Regions from separate parts of the Blautia sp. AM28-27 genome, predicted to be linked through region 2. Evidence: predicted binding sites of a transcription regulator. Region 2 holds the regulator's gene; the other holds the start of a gene.

Region 1 (7,888 bases), on a different contig from region 2:
AATTCTGGATACAAAAGAGAAGGCTTTCCCGCATCATCCCTGTGGTATTTTCACAAACCCATCCAAACGGACCTCGTTTGAATTTAAAGAGGAAGAAGAAACCTTTATTGCCGACATTCTTCAGATTGATGCCCGTTTTGTCAGCCTTTTAAAATGGCTCGGTGAAAACCATATCAATGTCCGCCTTTCCGGTACACAAACATCCGACGGTTATGCAGTTTACAAAATCCGCGAGATCGCTTTCGGTGGCGGCGCAAAGCTTTCGGCTGAGGATGGATTTTTACAGTTTATGATTGAACGTCTCCTCGCCAGCAATGCACCGGAAGAAGAAATCGAAGATGAAGACCAGGAAGAAACCGGTGACAGCATGAAACTCACCAGCATCCAATCCATTACTGATTTTATGAACTGCGCCGGAAGAACGCTGCCGGATAATATCCGCCTTTGGGCGCGTCGAAATCTCGCTGTTGCCCGATCCCACGAGGTTTCTCCGGAGGAGCGTCGTCACGCACAGCGCGCCCTTTCCATGATGATGAACATCCAGTGGAAAAGCAATTATTTTGAAGCCATTGATCCGGTAGAAGCACGCCGGATCCTTGATGAAGAACTGTACGGCATGGAACGCGTGAAGCAGAGAATTATCGAAACTATCATTCAGATTAACCGGACTCATACGCTGCCGGCCTATGGTCTGTTACTGATCGGTCCTGCCGGAACCGGAAAATCGCAGATTGCTTATGCCGTTGCGCGTATCTTAAAATTACCGTGGACAACACTCGATATGAGTTCGATTAATGACCCGGAACAGCTGACCGGAAGCTCCCGCATCTACGCAAACGCAAAACCGGGAATCATCATGGATGCTTTTTCCATGGCTGGTGAATCCAACCTCGTCTTTATCATCAACGAACTCGACAAGGCTGCCTCCGGCAAGGGTAATGGAAACCCGGCAGATGTTCTGCTGACCCTTCTTGATAATCTTGGTTTTACCGATAACTATATCGAATGTATGATCCCGACCGTCGGTGTATACCCGATTGCAACCGCAAACGACAAGGACCAGATCAGTGCTCCGCTGATGTCCCGCTTCGCTGTGATTGAAATTCCGGATTACACACCGGAAGAAAAGAAAATCATTTTCTCCCGCTATGCACTTCCAAAGGTGTTAAAACGTATCGGTATGAAAGAAAAGGAATGCATTCTGACACCGGAAGGACTCGATGCCGTAATCTCCTGCCACGAAAACACAAGCGGTATTCGTGATCTTGAGCAGGCTGCTGAGCATATCGCAGCAAATGCGTTATATCAGATAGAAGTCAACCATGTTTCCTCTGTTACCTTTAATGCAGAAATGGTACGTGAACTGCTCTTGTCCTGCTGATCTGCCTTATTTTCTATTTTGAAGGCGTATCAGGGTACGGCGAAAACCAGTGACGCAACAATTCACGCTCTGTGGTGCTGAAATTTTTTGTATTATTTTAGAGTGTGCTGTAAAATAGTTTCCTGTCCCATCAGTCTGTACTTTCGGGCAGGGAACTATTTTATTTCTCCAGATATTTTCATAAAAGAAAGCCCCTGACACTTTCATGTCAGGGGCTTCCTTTCGGTCAATTCAGAAAATTTATTTCTGCGGGCCGGCGGAAACAAGTGCTTTACCAGCAGCGTTTCCTTCATATTTTGCAAAGTTCTTGATGAATCTTTCAGCCAGATCCAGTGCTTTGGTCTCCCACTCGGAAGCATCAGCATAGGTATCGCGAGGATCCAGGATAGCCGGATCAACGCCCGGAAGTTCAGTCGGAACTTCGAAGTTGAAGTACGGAATAGTCTTCGTCGGAGCTTCGTTGATAGCACCGCTTAAGATTGCATCGATGATTCCACGGGTATCACGGATGGAGATACGTTTTCCGGTTCCGTTCCAGCCTGTGTTAACCAGGTATGCTTTTGCTCCGCTCTTCTCCATTTTCTTAACAAGCTCTTCTGCATATTTGGTTGGGTGCAGTTCCAGGAATGCCTGGCCGAAGCATGCAGAGAAGGTAGGAGTCGGCTCGGTAATTCCGCGCTCGGTTCCTGCAAGTTTTGCAGTAAATCCGGACAGGAAGTAGTACTGAGTCTGCTCTGGTGTCAGAACAGATACTGGCGGAAGTACGCCGAATGCATCTGCGGACAGGAAGATAACATTCTTAGCTGCCGGTGCAGAAGAAATCGGGCGAACGATGTTCTCAATGTGGTTGATCGGATAAGATACACGAGTATTCTCGGTTACGCTCTTATCATTGAAGTCAATTTTGCCTTCTGCATCAACAGTAACGTTCTCAAGCAGAGCGTCACGTCTGATTGCGTTGTAGATATCCGGCTCAGACTCTTTGTCCAGGTTGATAACTTTTGCATAGCAGCCGCCCTCGAAGTTGAATACTCCGTTGTCGTCCCAGCCGTGCTCGTCATCACCGATCAGAAGACGTTTCGGGTCTGTGGAAAGTGTTGTTTTTCCTGTTCCGGAAAGTCCAAAGAAAATTGCGGTGTTCTCACCGTTCAGGTCTGTGTTTGCAGAGCAGTGCATGGAAGCGATGCCCTTCAGCGGCAGATAGTAGTTCATCATGGAGAACATACCTTTCTTCATCTCTCCGCCGTACCATGTGTTGACGATAACCTGCTCACGGCTTGTGATGTTGAATACTACTGCTGTCTCAGAGTTCAGACCCAACTCTTTGTAGTTCTCAACTTTTGCTTTGGATGCGTTGTATACAACGAAATCCGGCTCGAAGTTCTCAAGCTCTTCTGCTGTAGGTTTGATGAACATGTTAGTTACGAAATGTGCCTGCCAAGCTACCTCAACGATGAAGCGGATAGCCATACGGGTATCTTTATTTGCACCGCAGAATGCATCTACAACGAACAGTCTTTTGTTGGAGAGCTCTTTTTTGGCGATCTCTTTTACTGCTGCCCATGCTTCCTGGGTTGCCGGATGGTTATCGTTTTTGTACTCATCAGAAGTCCACCATACAGTATCTTTCGAATTCTCGTCCACAACGATGTATTTGTCTTTCGGTGAACGGCCTGTATAGATACCGGTCATAACGTTAACTGCACCAAGCTCTGTCTCCCGGCCTTTTTCATAGCCTTCCAGCTCTGGTTTTGTCTCTTCCTCAAATAACTGCTCATAAGAAGGGTTGTACACAATTTCTGTGGTACCGGTGATGCCATACTTTGTTAAATCGATCTGTGCCATCTTGTAATTAACCTCTTTCCTTTGATAGTAATACTGCTTCATTCTGCAAAATGCAGAAATTTGAAGGTATCCTTTAGAAGAAACCGGACCAGCCGACCTCTTCTACTCTAATTATACATAAAAGGCCAAAAAAATCAACTGAAAATCTTCCGTTTTTTTACAGAACGTGTCCCAAAATCTGTAAAAATTTTATAAACTTCGATTTTTCGAAGTTTTCTGACAATTGCATTTTTGTACACTTCATCCTGCAAATTGACATTTTTTGATTTTTTATGTTATAATATTAATAATTATGTTCGGAAAGAAGTTTCTTTATGTATTACGATCTGACCCGCGGGAAAATCTCCCGCTCTCTTATCCTGTTTGCCCTGCCGATGATCGCAGGAAATCTGTTGCAGCAGTTTTACAACATTGCCGACACCCTGATCGTCGGACGCGTTCTCGGAAGCAATGCGCTCGCCGCCGTCGGCTCCTCCTATACGCTGATGACGTTTCTGACTTCCATTTTTCTCGGCCTGTCGATGGGCGCCGGTGCGCTCTTTTCGATTTATCAGGGACGAAAAGATCTTTCTTCTTTAAAACTTTCGATTCTCCACGCGTTTCTGCTGATCCTTGCCGTTACGCTCGTGCTGAATCTCGCTGTTTATGCAGGCATCGAGCCGATCCTTACGTTTCTTCGCGTCCCGGATGAAGTCCGTCCCGGCATGCGGACGTATCTTCTGATTATCTTTGCCGGCCTTATTGCAACATCCGTATACAATTTCTTTTCCTGTATGCTGCGCGCGCTCGGAAACTCTTCTGTGCCGCTGATTTTTCTCGCTGTCTCTGCTGTGCTGAACATTGCACTGGATCTGCTCTTTGTCGCTGTACTGCCGTTCGGCATCGCAGGCGCGGCGCTCGCTACGGTTCTTGCGCAGTATGTGTCCGCCGTCGGTATTCTGCTCTATGTGCTGCTCCGCTGCCGCATGTGGCTGCCGTCAAAAAAAGAATGGCGTTTCAGCCATTCCATTTTAAAAGAGATTCTGAATCTTTCTTCGATGACCTGCATTCAGCAGTCGGTCATGAATTTCGGCATTCTGATGGTACAGGGGCTCGTCAACAGCTTCGGTCCGGCGGTCATGGCGGCATTTGCGGCCGCGGTGAAAATTGATACCTTTGCCTATCTGCCGGTGCAGGATTTCGGAAATGCCTACTCCACTTTCACCGCACAGAATTACGGGGCCGGAAATCACGAGCGGATCCGGCGCGGCACGAAAGATGCTTTTGCACTGAGCGCTGCTTTTTCCATCGTCATTTCTCTGCTTGTCAATCTGTTCGCGCATCCGCTGATGCAGATTTTCGTGAAAGCATCAGAAATGGAGGTCATCGCGATCGGCATACAGTACCTGCGGCTGGAAGGCTCGTTCTATCTCGGCATCGGATGGCTGTTTCTGCTGTACGGGTATTACCGCGCTGTCAAACGCGCCGAGATGTCGGTTGTTCTGACCGTCATTTCGCTTGGCATGCGTGTGGCGCTGGCATACCTTTTCTCCGCCACGGCGCTTGGCGTTGCCGGAATCTGGATCGCCATTCCGATCGGCTGGGCACTGGCTGATATGACCGGACTTTTCTTCCTGCGGCGTGCATTCCGATCGCAGAAGCCTGCATAAGTTCCGAATCTTATATCGCAGTACGGTTTTCTGCGGATAAACTGCGGAACTGCCCCGGCGTCTGGTGCATGCGTTCCTGGAAGACGCGGTTAAAATAGCTGATATTTCGGAATCCGCAGTCGCTCGCAATCTTGCTGATCGCCTCCTCGGTGGAAAGCAGCAGCCGGCAGCTCTCGGCAATCCGCAGGTTATTGACATACGTCACGGCGGAAATATGCATAATCGACTTAAAGAAGCGGCAGAAAGCGCTCTCACTCATATGAAACTGGCTCGCCAGTTCCGCGATTTCGAGATCCTCACAGAAATGAGCATTCATGTATGTGAGGATCTCTTTCATTCTGCTGACACGGTAATTCGTCGAGGCATCCGTTTTTCCGCCGTTCTTTTCTGCCGCACTGTAATATCCCTGCCAGATTTTCAGAAGTTCCGCTTTTAACAGCAGCTCCCAGCCCGGTTCTTTTCTTTCCTGCAGATTTCGGATCTCCTGCATGGCCTGTGCCGTTTTTTCTGCAAGGCGTGTCCCCCGCTCTGTCTTGGATGGAAAACGGATCTCGGAGGACAGCACTGGTTCGATATACTGCTGCTGGATCCGGTCAAGCGATGTGCCGGACAGAAAACGCGGCTGGAATACAACGGCAAGAAACGTAAATTCCTGTCCGTCGATTCCCTCTACCTCATGCAGACGGTTTGCATTGACAAAGGCGGTCTCCCCTTCCCGCAGGAGAAAGGTCTCGGTATCCATATGAAAAACAGCTTCGCCCTTTACTGCATAAAAGAGCTCCACTTCCTCATGCCAATGGCAGTACACCCGCACGGTACTCTGCAGGTCTGTCTCGAAAACGTGAATGCTCAGTGGAAAAAGCTCATCACCGTGGGGCTGTGTTTCTTTTCGGTAATTCATCTGTGAGAGCATATTTTTGTCTCCTCTCTTGTTTTGCTCTGCTGTCCCAATTGTAACACGAACTTTGCGATTCCGGCAAGTTTCCATGTTCTGCCGGCGAATCGCCCTTCCATGACCGTATTTTTCCTTCTTAAATGATAATAATTATCATATTTTATCAGCTTATTGACATTTCTTTTCATCCGCGCTATATTTTAGATACCCCGATAGGGTATGTGATTTCAAATTTTTCATCAAATCCCAGGAATACAGTCCGGCACGCTTTCGTTTCGCTGTATTCCCGGAAGAAAGCAGGTATTGTATGATTAAAACAGTCTTAAAAATTGATGGTATGATGTGCGGCATGTGCGAATCCCATATGAATGATGTAGTCCGCAAGAGCTGCTCTCCAAAGAAAGTAAACTCTTCTGCAAAAAACGGCGAGACCGTTGTCATCAGCGAAGCGCCGCTCGATATTCCGTATCTGAAACAGCAGATCAAGGACATCGGATATGAGCTGGTTTCGTATACGAGTGAGCCGTATGAGAAAAAGGGATTTTTCCATTTCGGACGATAAGCGGATTTCATGCCCTTCCTTTTGCAGTTTGTGCGTCGAAAAAAAGCACCGTTTCAGAAGTTTATTTCCTTTTGGAAATCTGCCTCTGAAACGGTGTTTTCTATTTTTTATCTATGATTTGATCAGCCGCAGCAGCATCCGCAGGACGGCGGCGTTTCTTTCTCCTCTTTTTTCGGAGATTCTGCGCCCAGATCGTACCAGGTTGGGTCGATGTCGAATCTGCGGTTGTTTCCAAGATAGATCGGATGGGTCGGGTCTGAGGACAGGTAGGCGCGCTCGGTCGAAACCTTCCACTGTGCATCCCAGTCAATCTTCGGAAGTGCCAGATCGTAGTGTGTGCTGGCGCGGAAGCCGTCTTTCTCTCCCTCAATTCTTCCCTTGGCGTCTGCCGGCGGCACGGCAAAATCTGCAAAGAAGGTGTTCACACCGTCGAAATGGCCTTCGTTGCTTCTGGAGAAGGAACTGCGGTATACCGCGTTGTTGATATTATCGAAGAGCCAGAGATTCATCTTATCAATCTCTTCCCGCAGCTCCACCGGATACAGCTCCGGCGCGCCTTTTTTGTGCCATGGGCGGAAGTTGACCTCGAAATAAGTGGTCAGCCAGTTGTAATCGTTGTTGACTACCTTTCCCGTCGTTGTGTCGATCAGCGCCGGAACGGTCGTTCTTCCCTGGTAATCATCATCAGCACGGTAATACGCCTCAGAGAGGAACTGATCGCCGAGCACCGGGTCGATGTTGTTTTCATTGTAAACGTATTCCCAGCCAAGGTTTTTCTCATGCGGGGCATGTTCTACCATATTGACGGAAATCTGATCTTCCAGGCCCTCCAGCTCTCTTACGATCGCCGCGCGGTTGGACCAGTGGCACAGCTTTGCCCAGACGAGACGGTATCTCTTATTACCTTCTGCCTTCAGATCATTTTCACCGTCGCCGAACGGAGTCGTGAAGTGATTCGGCTGTCTGCGAAAATAGCCGTTTTTGTCGATCTCCGATACGGTTTCTTTTGGTCTTACGCGGATTTTTCTTCCATTTACAATCTCATAATCATAATTCGCCATTGATTTTCTGCCTCTCTTTCGCGTGTTCTATCGAATGAATTTTCAAATAGGAAAGCTTTTGTTTTCCTATTATTTCGCTATGTTTTCTATGCAGTTATCATACCATATCTGTCTGGTTACGTCTAATTGCTAATTCTTTGGAGTGGCTATAGGATTTTCTTATATTAAAAGGCTAGTGCCGCATTCTCTGCAAAATGGGCACTGGCCTTGTTTTCGGCGCTTTTTGTTTTTCAGATTTTTCCTTCCCGGCGCAGATACACCAGAAAGCCGTTGCATCCCTCCACGACATCGCGGTACGTCGCCTCAAAATCTCCCGTATACCACGGATCCGCAATATCGCGGCCGGAACCGGCGAAGGAAAGAAATTTGTAAACCTTTCCATCCGGATCATTCTTCAGCATCCGGTTCAGATTGCGGATATTCGCGGTATCCATGACGATGATGTAGTCGGCGCGCTCGTAATCCTTCCATGTAATCTGCTTTGCGTGATGCGGC
Region 2 (7,888 bases):
AACGTACTCTCTGTGACCGGCGGTGATATTTACATCTCTGTTATGACGATTGTATCGAGCGTGCGTCAGCTCGTCGAGACACCGATCTATGCAATGAATGAGGGAACTTCTCCGATTTTGAGCTATAATTACGGTGCACGCCGTCCGGCCCGCGTGCGCAAGGCGATGTGTGTCATGAGTGCGATGATCCTCGGCTATACCGCAGTGATGTGGAGCGTGATTGTTCTGGCGCCGCATGCGCTGATCGGTATTTTCAGTTCGGATGCGGTACTGACAGCAGATGCGGTTCCGGCTCTGAAGCAGTACTTTGCAGCATTCATTTTCATGGATCTGCAGTACATTGGACAGACCGTATTCAAATCTCTGAATAAAAAGAAACAGGCGATCTTTTTCTCTCTGCTCCGAAAAGTATTCATTGTTGTACCGCTCACCTATCTGATGCCGTACGTACTCCACATGGGAACGGACGGTGTCTTCCTTGCCGAACCGGTATCAAACGTAATCGGCGGAAGTCTCTGCTTTATCACCATGCTGATTCTGGTTCTGCCGGAATTGAAGCGAATGGAGCAGCAGAAGTAATGTTTTTGAAAAGTTTCTGAAAAAAGGACAGGAAGATCTTTACCGAAACGGTTTTGGCAGATATCTTCCTGTTTTTTATTGCCATACATACAATATGATGCCTCGGACAATCTGATGCGCATTGGAGTCCCGGCGCTCCGCATTCTGGCAGTGGCCTATCTGCTTTCGATTCCAGGCCTGATCTATCAGGCGGCGTTGCAGGGACTTTCCCTTGGAAAAGAAAGTATGTACATATCCATGACACGCCAGGCGATTCTGCCGCTGGTGTTTGCATTTCTTCTCAAAGGATTTGGAAACCTGAATCTGATATGGGGCGCCTTTGTCCTGGCTGAGCTCTGCGGCATCCCGCTTGCAGCAGCTCTCTGGAAACGGAAAGGGGAAAAGCAGATTCAGTTTTAAGTATAGAAAAGAAAAACAAAAAGGCTGTTCTTTGCGAAAGGCAGCCTTTTTTGCATACCATAAGATAAGAATACACAGGGGCTTATGGATGAAAGAGCAGGAAAATCTGACAGGAAAAGGAATTACAGCCGCCGTGCTGGATACAGGGATTTTTCCCCATATGGATTTTGACGGCCGGATTGTAGCCTTCCGGGATCTTGTGTACGGGCGGGAGACGCCTTACGATGACAATGGACACGGAACGCATGTCTGTGGTATCCTTGGCGGAAGTGGAAGAGCGTCCGGCGGAAAATACCAGGGTGCGGCACCGGGATGCCGGTTTGTCGTAGTGAAGATTCTGGACCGAAGGGGAAATGGAAGAAAGCAGGATATCCTCGCGGCGATTGACTGGGTGTGCAAAGAGCGAATAAGACTTAATATCCGCATTTTAAATATTTCAGTGGGAACAACAGAGCAGGAAAAAACGGTGGATGATCTGCTAGTACAGGCGGTGGAGCGCGCCTGGGATGACGGGATCACTGTTGTGACAGCGGCCGGAAATCTGGGGCCCGCTCCGGGCAGTATTACGGCGCCGGGGAGCAGCAGAAAAGTGATCACCGTGGGAGCGGGCGATCTGCTGGAGCCAAGAAGAGGAATCTCCGGATGCGGCCCGACACGGGACTGCGTCTGCAAACCGGATCTTGTCGCGCCTGGAAAACGTCTCATTTCCTGCGCGCCTGGAAGAAGCAGGAAGGAATATGTGGTGAAGAGCGGCACCTCGATGGCGGCACCGCGGGTGTCCGGAGCCGTGGCTTTGGCACTTGAACGGGTTCCGGATCTTACAAATGTCCAGGCGAAAATGCTGCTTTGCGAATCGGCGAGAGACCTTGGCCTTCCGCGCAACCGTCAGGGGCATGGGATGCTTCAAACAGACCGTTTTCTGTCTCTTCTGTGAGACACTGTGCGGCAGCATAAAAAAAGAAAAATGAAGGAAAACACCTCTCATCCTGCAAAAATTGTGTGAATTTATGGGAAAATGCCAAAAAATCAGGCGAATTTTGACTTGACAAGCTATAGGATACTTTATACAATAAACGGGAATAGAAAAAGGAGGCCTACTATGGAAAAAATTCAGATGACCACTCCTCTGGTAGAGATGGATGGAGATGAGATGACCAGAATTCTCTGGAAAATGATCAAAGATGAGCTGCTTCTCCCGTTTATTGACCTGAAAACGGAATATTACGATCTGGGACTGGAACACAGAAACGAGACGAACGATCAGGTAACCGTAGATTCCGCAAACGCTACCAAGAAATACGGTGTAGCAGTCAAATGTGCCACCATTACGCCGAATGCAGCGCGTATGACCGAGTACAATCTGAAAGAAATGTGGAAGAGCCCGAACGGAACGATCCGTGCCATGCTCGACGGAACCGTTTTCCGTACCCCGATTGTCGTAAAAGGCATCGAGCCGTGCGTGCGCAACTGGAAAAAACCGATCACGATTGCCCGTCATGCATACGGAGATGTCTATAAAAATGCAGAAATGCGCATTCCGGGACCGGGAAAAGCAGAGCTGGTTTATACGGCTGAGGACGGCACCGAGACAAGAGAGCTGATCCACAACTTCACCGGCGCCGGTGTCATTCAGGGCATGCACAATCTGGATAACTCCATAGAAAGCTTTGCGAGAAGCTGTTTCGAGTACGCACTGTCCACGAAACAGGATCTGTGGTTTGCAAGCAAGGATACGATTTCCAAGAAGTATGATCACCGCTTCAAGGATATCTTCCAGGAGATCTTCGATGCAGAGTACAAAGAGAAATTTGCAGAAGCAGGCATTACCTACTTCTACACTCTGATCGACGACGCCGTTGCCCGCATCATGAAAGCAGAGGGCGGCTTTATCTGGGCCTGCAAGAACTACGACGGCGATGTCATGAGCGACATGGTATCCTCCGCCTTCGGTTCCCTTGCGATGATGACTTCTGTTCTCGTATCCCCGCACGGATATTACGAGTACGAGGCTGCGCACGGAACCGTACAGCGCCACTATTACCGTCACTTAAAAGGTGAGGAGACATCCACCAACTCCGTGGCCACCATTTTTGCATGGACCGGCGCACTCAGAAAACGCGGGGAAATGGATGGAAACGCAGAACTTTCCGCATTTGCAGACCGTCTGGAAAAAGCAACGATCGCAACGATCGAGAGCGGAAAAATGACAAAAGACCTTGCGCTGATCACCACCATGGAAAATCCGACCGTATTAAACAGCCGTGATTTCATCCTGGCCATCCGCGAGGAGCTGGAGAAATAATTAAACGAAGCAAAAAAGAAAGCCGATCCGGCATTCCCGCAAAAAGGGATGCGCCGGACCGGCTTTTTCTGTTTTGAATTTTCCGGGGAAAACCAGGCCTATTCGGCAAGCTCTTCCCATTTTTCATACAGCTCTTCGAGTTCCGCGGCAATCTCTGCTTTCTCTTTGCTTAATTTCACACACTCTGCCACATTCGTTGCGACTTCCGGTTTCGACATTTCCTCATCAATTTCCGAATCGCGTGTCTCAAGCTCTTCAATTCGTTTCTCCGTCTTTTTCAGCTCGTTTTCTTTCTTGCGGAGACGTGCCTGTTCTTCTTTCTGCGCTTTCCAGTCCAGCTTTGTGGAGGAGGCTTCGGAAGGAGCCGCTGCTTCTTCCGGAGCGGCGGCATCGGCAGCAGGAGCATAGATGCGGGTCAGCTCTTCTTTTTTCTCCAGATAGTAATCGTAATTTCCGATATAGTTGACGAGTGTCTGTCCCGTCAGCTCCAGAATCCGGGTTGCGGTCTGGTTAATAAAATAACGATCGTGGGAGACATATAGCACCGTTCCGGTGTAGTCCTTCAGTGCATTTTCCAGAATCTCTTTAGAGACGATATCGAGGTGGTTGGTCGGCTCGTCGAGGATCAGGAAGTTGGCGTTCGAGAGCATCAGCTTGGCAAGGGAAATTCGTCCGCGCTCACCGCCGCTCAAGGTATGAATCGGTTGGAAGACATCGTCGTTTGTAAACAGGAAGGCGGCCAGCACATTTCGGATTTCGGTGTTTGTCAGATATGGATACGCGTCGGAAATCTCCTGGAAAATGGTCTTTTCCATGTGGAGCACCTGATGCTCCTGATCGTAGTAACCGATTTGTACACGGCTTCCAAGTGTAAAAGAGCCGACATCCGGGCGGATGACTTCGTTTAAGATCTTTAAGATCGTCGTTTTTCCCGTTCCGTTGTTTCCGATGATTGCGACGCGCTCCCCGCGCTTGATTTCGAAATTCAGATCCTGGAAAAGCGTCTGTCCCGGGAAGGCTTTGGAGAGGTGCTCGACGGTCAGCACATCGTTTCCGCTTGTGATGCGCGGTTCCAGACGGATCCGCATATCGGAGCGTACTTCGGTCGGCTTTTCCAGCACATCCATTTTGTCCAGCATTTTTTCACGGCTCTCGGCGCGTTTGATGGATTTCTCGCGGTTGAAAGATTTCAGCTTTGCAATGACTTCTTCCTGATGGTGGATTTCCTGCTGCTGGTTGACCCAGGCATGGTAAGCGGCTTCACGGAGCATTGCTTTTTTTTGACTGTAGGCGGTATAGTTTCCCTCAAAAGTTGTTACTTTTTTATTGTCCACTTCAACGACTTTTGTGACAACGCGGTCGAGAAAGTAACGGTCATGGGAGACGATCAGGACGGCTCCGCTGTAATTTAAAAGATACGTTTCGAGCCAGGAGATCGAGTCCATATCGAGGTGGTTGGTCGGCTCGTCGAGCAGAATGATGTCCGGTTTGGTGAGCAGCAGTTTACCAAGTGCCACGCGGGTCTTCTGACCGCCGGAGAGGGAGTCCACCTGTTTTTCAAAATCGCTCTCGGAAAAGCCAAGACCTTTTAAAACACCGACGACTTCACTGCGGTACGCGTATCCGTTTTCCAGTTCAAAGGTATGGGAGAGGCGGGTGTAGGTGGAAAGAAGTTCATCCAGCTCTGCACCGGATTTTGTATTCATATCACTTTCCATCTGACGGAGGCGTTCCTCCATATCAATCAGATTCTGTTTCGCGGTCAGCACTTCCTGGTAAATGGAAAGGTGTCCGGTCAGATCCTGATGCTGGGCGAGATAGCCCATCGTCTTTCCTTTGGAGAGGATGACCTCTCCCTCATCGGCCCTCATTTCGCCGATGATGATTTTTAACAGCGTCGATTTTCCGGCGCCGTTGATGCCGACCAGTGCGGCTTTTTCGCGTTCTTCTATATGAAAAGATGCATTTTTGATAATTTCCGTTGTCCCGAATGCTTTCGAGATATTCTGACATGCAAGAATCATGTGGTTCCTCCAGATAACATATTTCTGTATTTTGACATAATACACCATCCTTATTATAGAGAGTAATACACAAAATTTCAAGAAATCTTTGACAATTTTCTATCAACCATATATAATATGAATATATGCAGGTGTAAATAAGGAGGAATTTATCTTGGAAGAAAAAGGAATTTCGCGGGCAGTTATCAAAAGACTTCCTAGATATTATCGTTACCTGGGCGAATTGCTGGAGGACGGAGTAGAACGGATCTCTTCCGGTGAGCTGAGCGAGCGGATGAAAGTGACAGCTTCCCAGATTCGCCAGGATTTAAATAATTTCGGCGGCTTCGGCCAGCAGGGGTATGGTTATAACGTGCGGTATCTGTACAGCGAGATTGGAAAAATCTTAGGTCTGGACAGAGTCCACAATATGATTTTTGTCGGAGCCGGAAATCTGGGACAGGCACTTGCCAATTATGCGGCCTTTGAAAGAAGCGGATTCAAAACGGTCGGTATTTTTGACGTCAACCCGGTATTAAAAGGAATCTCCGTGCGCGGAATTGAAATCCGCATGGCGGACGAGCTTCCGGAATTTATCAAGGAACACCATGTAGAGATTGCGGCTTTGACACTGCCAAAAGCAAAAGCGGTAGAGATGGCAGAGATTCTCGTGGACAACGGTGTAAAAGCAATCTGGAATTTTGCACATACCGATCTAAACTTAAAACTTCCGAAAGATGTGATCGTCGAGAACGTCCATCTTTCCGAAAGTCTGATGCGTCTCTCCTACAATCTGACCAGATATGAGGCGGAGCATCCAAAGAACAATTAAGAAACCAAAACAAAAGCAGGAGAGTCTTCGGGAAACCGGAGACTTTTTCTGTTCACTTTCCGGATAAGGCAGGAAAAGGAGGAAAAGCGATGAAACGGATTCTTACAGCAGCACAGATGAAGCAGGCAGACCGCAATACGATCGAAACCATGGGGGTACCGTCCCTGGTACTGATGGAGCGCGCGGCGCTGTCCTGCGTGGAGGAGCTTCAAAATGGAACATGGGATACAGGAAAAGTCCTTGCTGTGTGCGGTCCCGGAAATAATGGAGGGGACGGTGCGGCAATTGCACGGATTTTAAAGACGAAAGGGGTGGATGCGGAACTGTTCTGTCTTGGAAATCCGGAAAAATACAGTGAAGGCATGAGAGCACAGAAGAAAATTGCGGAAAATTATGGGGTCCGTGAGGTTAAGAATCCGGATTTCCGGGAATATACTGTTATCATAGATGCCATCTTTGGAATTGGCGTATCCCGTCCGCTGGCAGGGGAGTACCGGAGGGCAGTGGAAGCAATCTGCGCAAGCGGTGTTCCTGTTCTTGCCGTGGACATCCCTTCGGGGATCCACACGGATACCGGAGAGGTCCTTGATGCGGCGGTGAAAGCCAGAGCCACGGTGACATTTGCCTGTGCAAAGCCAGGGCTTCTTTTTGATCCCGGAAAACGATATGCCGGAGAGGTCCTGGTCCGTGATATCGGAATCGGCTTTGATGCAGGAGAAGAGGAGACGCCCTGGTACGGTTCAGTGGAAAAAGAAGATCTGGACCGGTTTCTTACCCGCACGCCGATGGGAAATAAGGGAACCTTCGGAAAGGTGCTGGTACTTGCCGGTTCCGGTGCCATGTGCGGAGCCGCTGTTTTGTGTGCCAGGGCAGTCCTTGCATCCGGTGCCGGCATGGTAAAGGTTGTGACAGAGGAAAGAAACCGTACGCCGCTTTTCTGTGCCCTGCCGGAAGCAATGGCGGATTTCTGGAAGGAGGATGAGCCGCTTCCGGAAGAAGCCCTGCTGCAGGATCTCGCCTGGGCGGACGCTGTTGTTGCGGGACCGGGGCTTTCCAAAAGCCGGACGGCAAAAGAACTGCTCGTTTTTACGGTGCAGCACACAGAAGTTCCTCTTGTTCTGGATGCAGATGCGCTGAACCTGATTGCAGAAGATGCAGAGATTCTTTCGGGCTGCCGGGCAGAAAAAATTTTAACGCCTCATGTAGGAGAGCTTGCACGGCTGCTGCACACGACCATTGCAGAATGCCAGCGTGAGCCGGCAGGAAGCGCCGGAAGGGCAGCCGAAAAATACCAGGCCTGCTGTGTACGAAAGGATTCCGTAACCGTGACAGCAGAGGAAGGGCGTGAGCAGTATTACATAAACACAAGCGGAAGCAGTGCGCTTGCGACGGCGGGAAGCGGCGATGTGCTCGCGGGAATCACAGGCGCCTTTGCAGCAAAACGTCAGTGTGAAAAAAATGAGAAAAAAATCAGCCTTGCCAAAACAGCGGCACTGGCGGCATATGCGCATGGAAAGGCGGGAGAGGCTGCGGAAGAAAAAAGCAGTGCTTCCTATGTAACAGCATCCGAGATTATCAGAGGATTGCAGTCAATCTGAGCAAAGCAGATCAGAATCACGGGTTCCCAAAAGGACTCCGGGCGGACTTTTTTGAAGTGCCGGATGAAATTTGTGAATACCTCCGGAAAAACAGGCAATATTAAATACATGGAAACGATTTTAAAAGGCGTAAAACGCCGGATCGTTATCGTATGGGAAAGCAAAACGGAAAGAA

What was found. Region 2 encodes Rex, which represses fermentation and respiration genes when NADH is low (regulators of the CRP and FNR family bind a similar motif). Its sites were predicted from a motif close to ATTGTTAANTANTTAACAAT; they were not measured.
Region 1: the regulator Rex is predicted to act here: its motif matches at 3,498-3,517, upstream of pckA (phosphoenolpyruvate carboxykinase (ATP)).

What each region holds. Positions count from the first base shown of each region.
Region 1 covers NZ_QUJK01000010.1:92,464-100,351, forward strand. Annotated here, with positions in the region: gene DW743_RS12870 (AAA family ATPase) at 1-1,381, shown strand, start outside; gene pckA (phosphoenolpyruvate carboxykinase (ATP)) at 1,622-3,226, opposite strand; gene DW743_RS12885 (MATE family efflux transporter) at 3,541-4,875, shown strand; gene DW743_RS12890 (AraC family transcriptional regulator) at 4,886-5,788, opposite strand; gene DW743_RS12895 (heavy-metal-associated domain-containing protein) at 6,078-6,332, shown strand; gene DW743_RS12900 (hypothetical protein) at 6,455-7,393, opposite strand; gene DW743_RS12905 (low molecular weight protein-tyrosine-phosphatase) at 7,624-7,888, opposite strand, start outside.
Region 2 covers NZ_QUJK01000001.1:845,385-853,272, forward strand. Annotated here, with positions in the region: gene DW743_RS04040 (MATE family efflux transporter) at 1-579, shown strand, start outside; gene DW743_RS04045 (hypothetical protein) at 694-978, shown strand; gene DW743_RS04050 (S8 family peptidase) at 1,067-1,912, shown strand; gene DW743_RS04055 (NADP-dependent isocitrate dehydrogenase) at 2,078-3,280, shown strand; gene abc-f (ribosomal protection-like ABC-F family protein) at 3,379-5,304, opposite strand; gene DW743_RS04065 (redox-sensing transcriptional repressor Rex) at 5,459-6,115, shown strand; gene DW743_RS04070 (NAD(P)H-hydrate dehydratase) at 6,205-7,713, shown strand.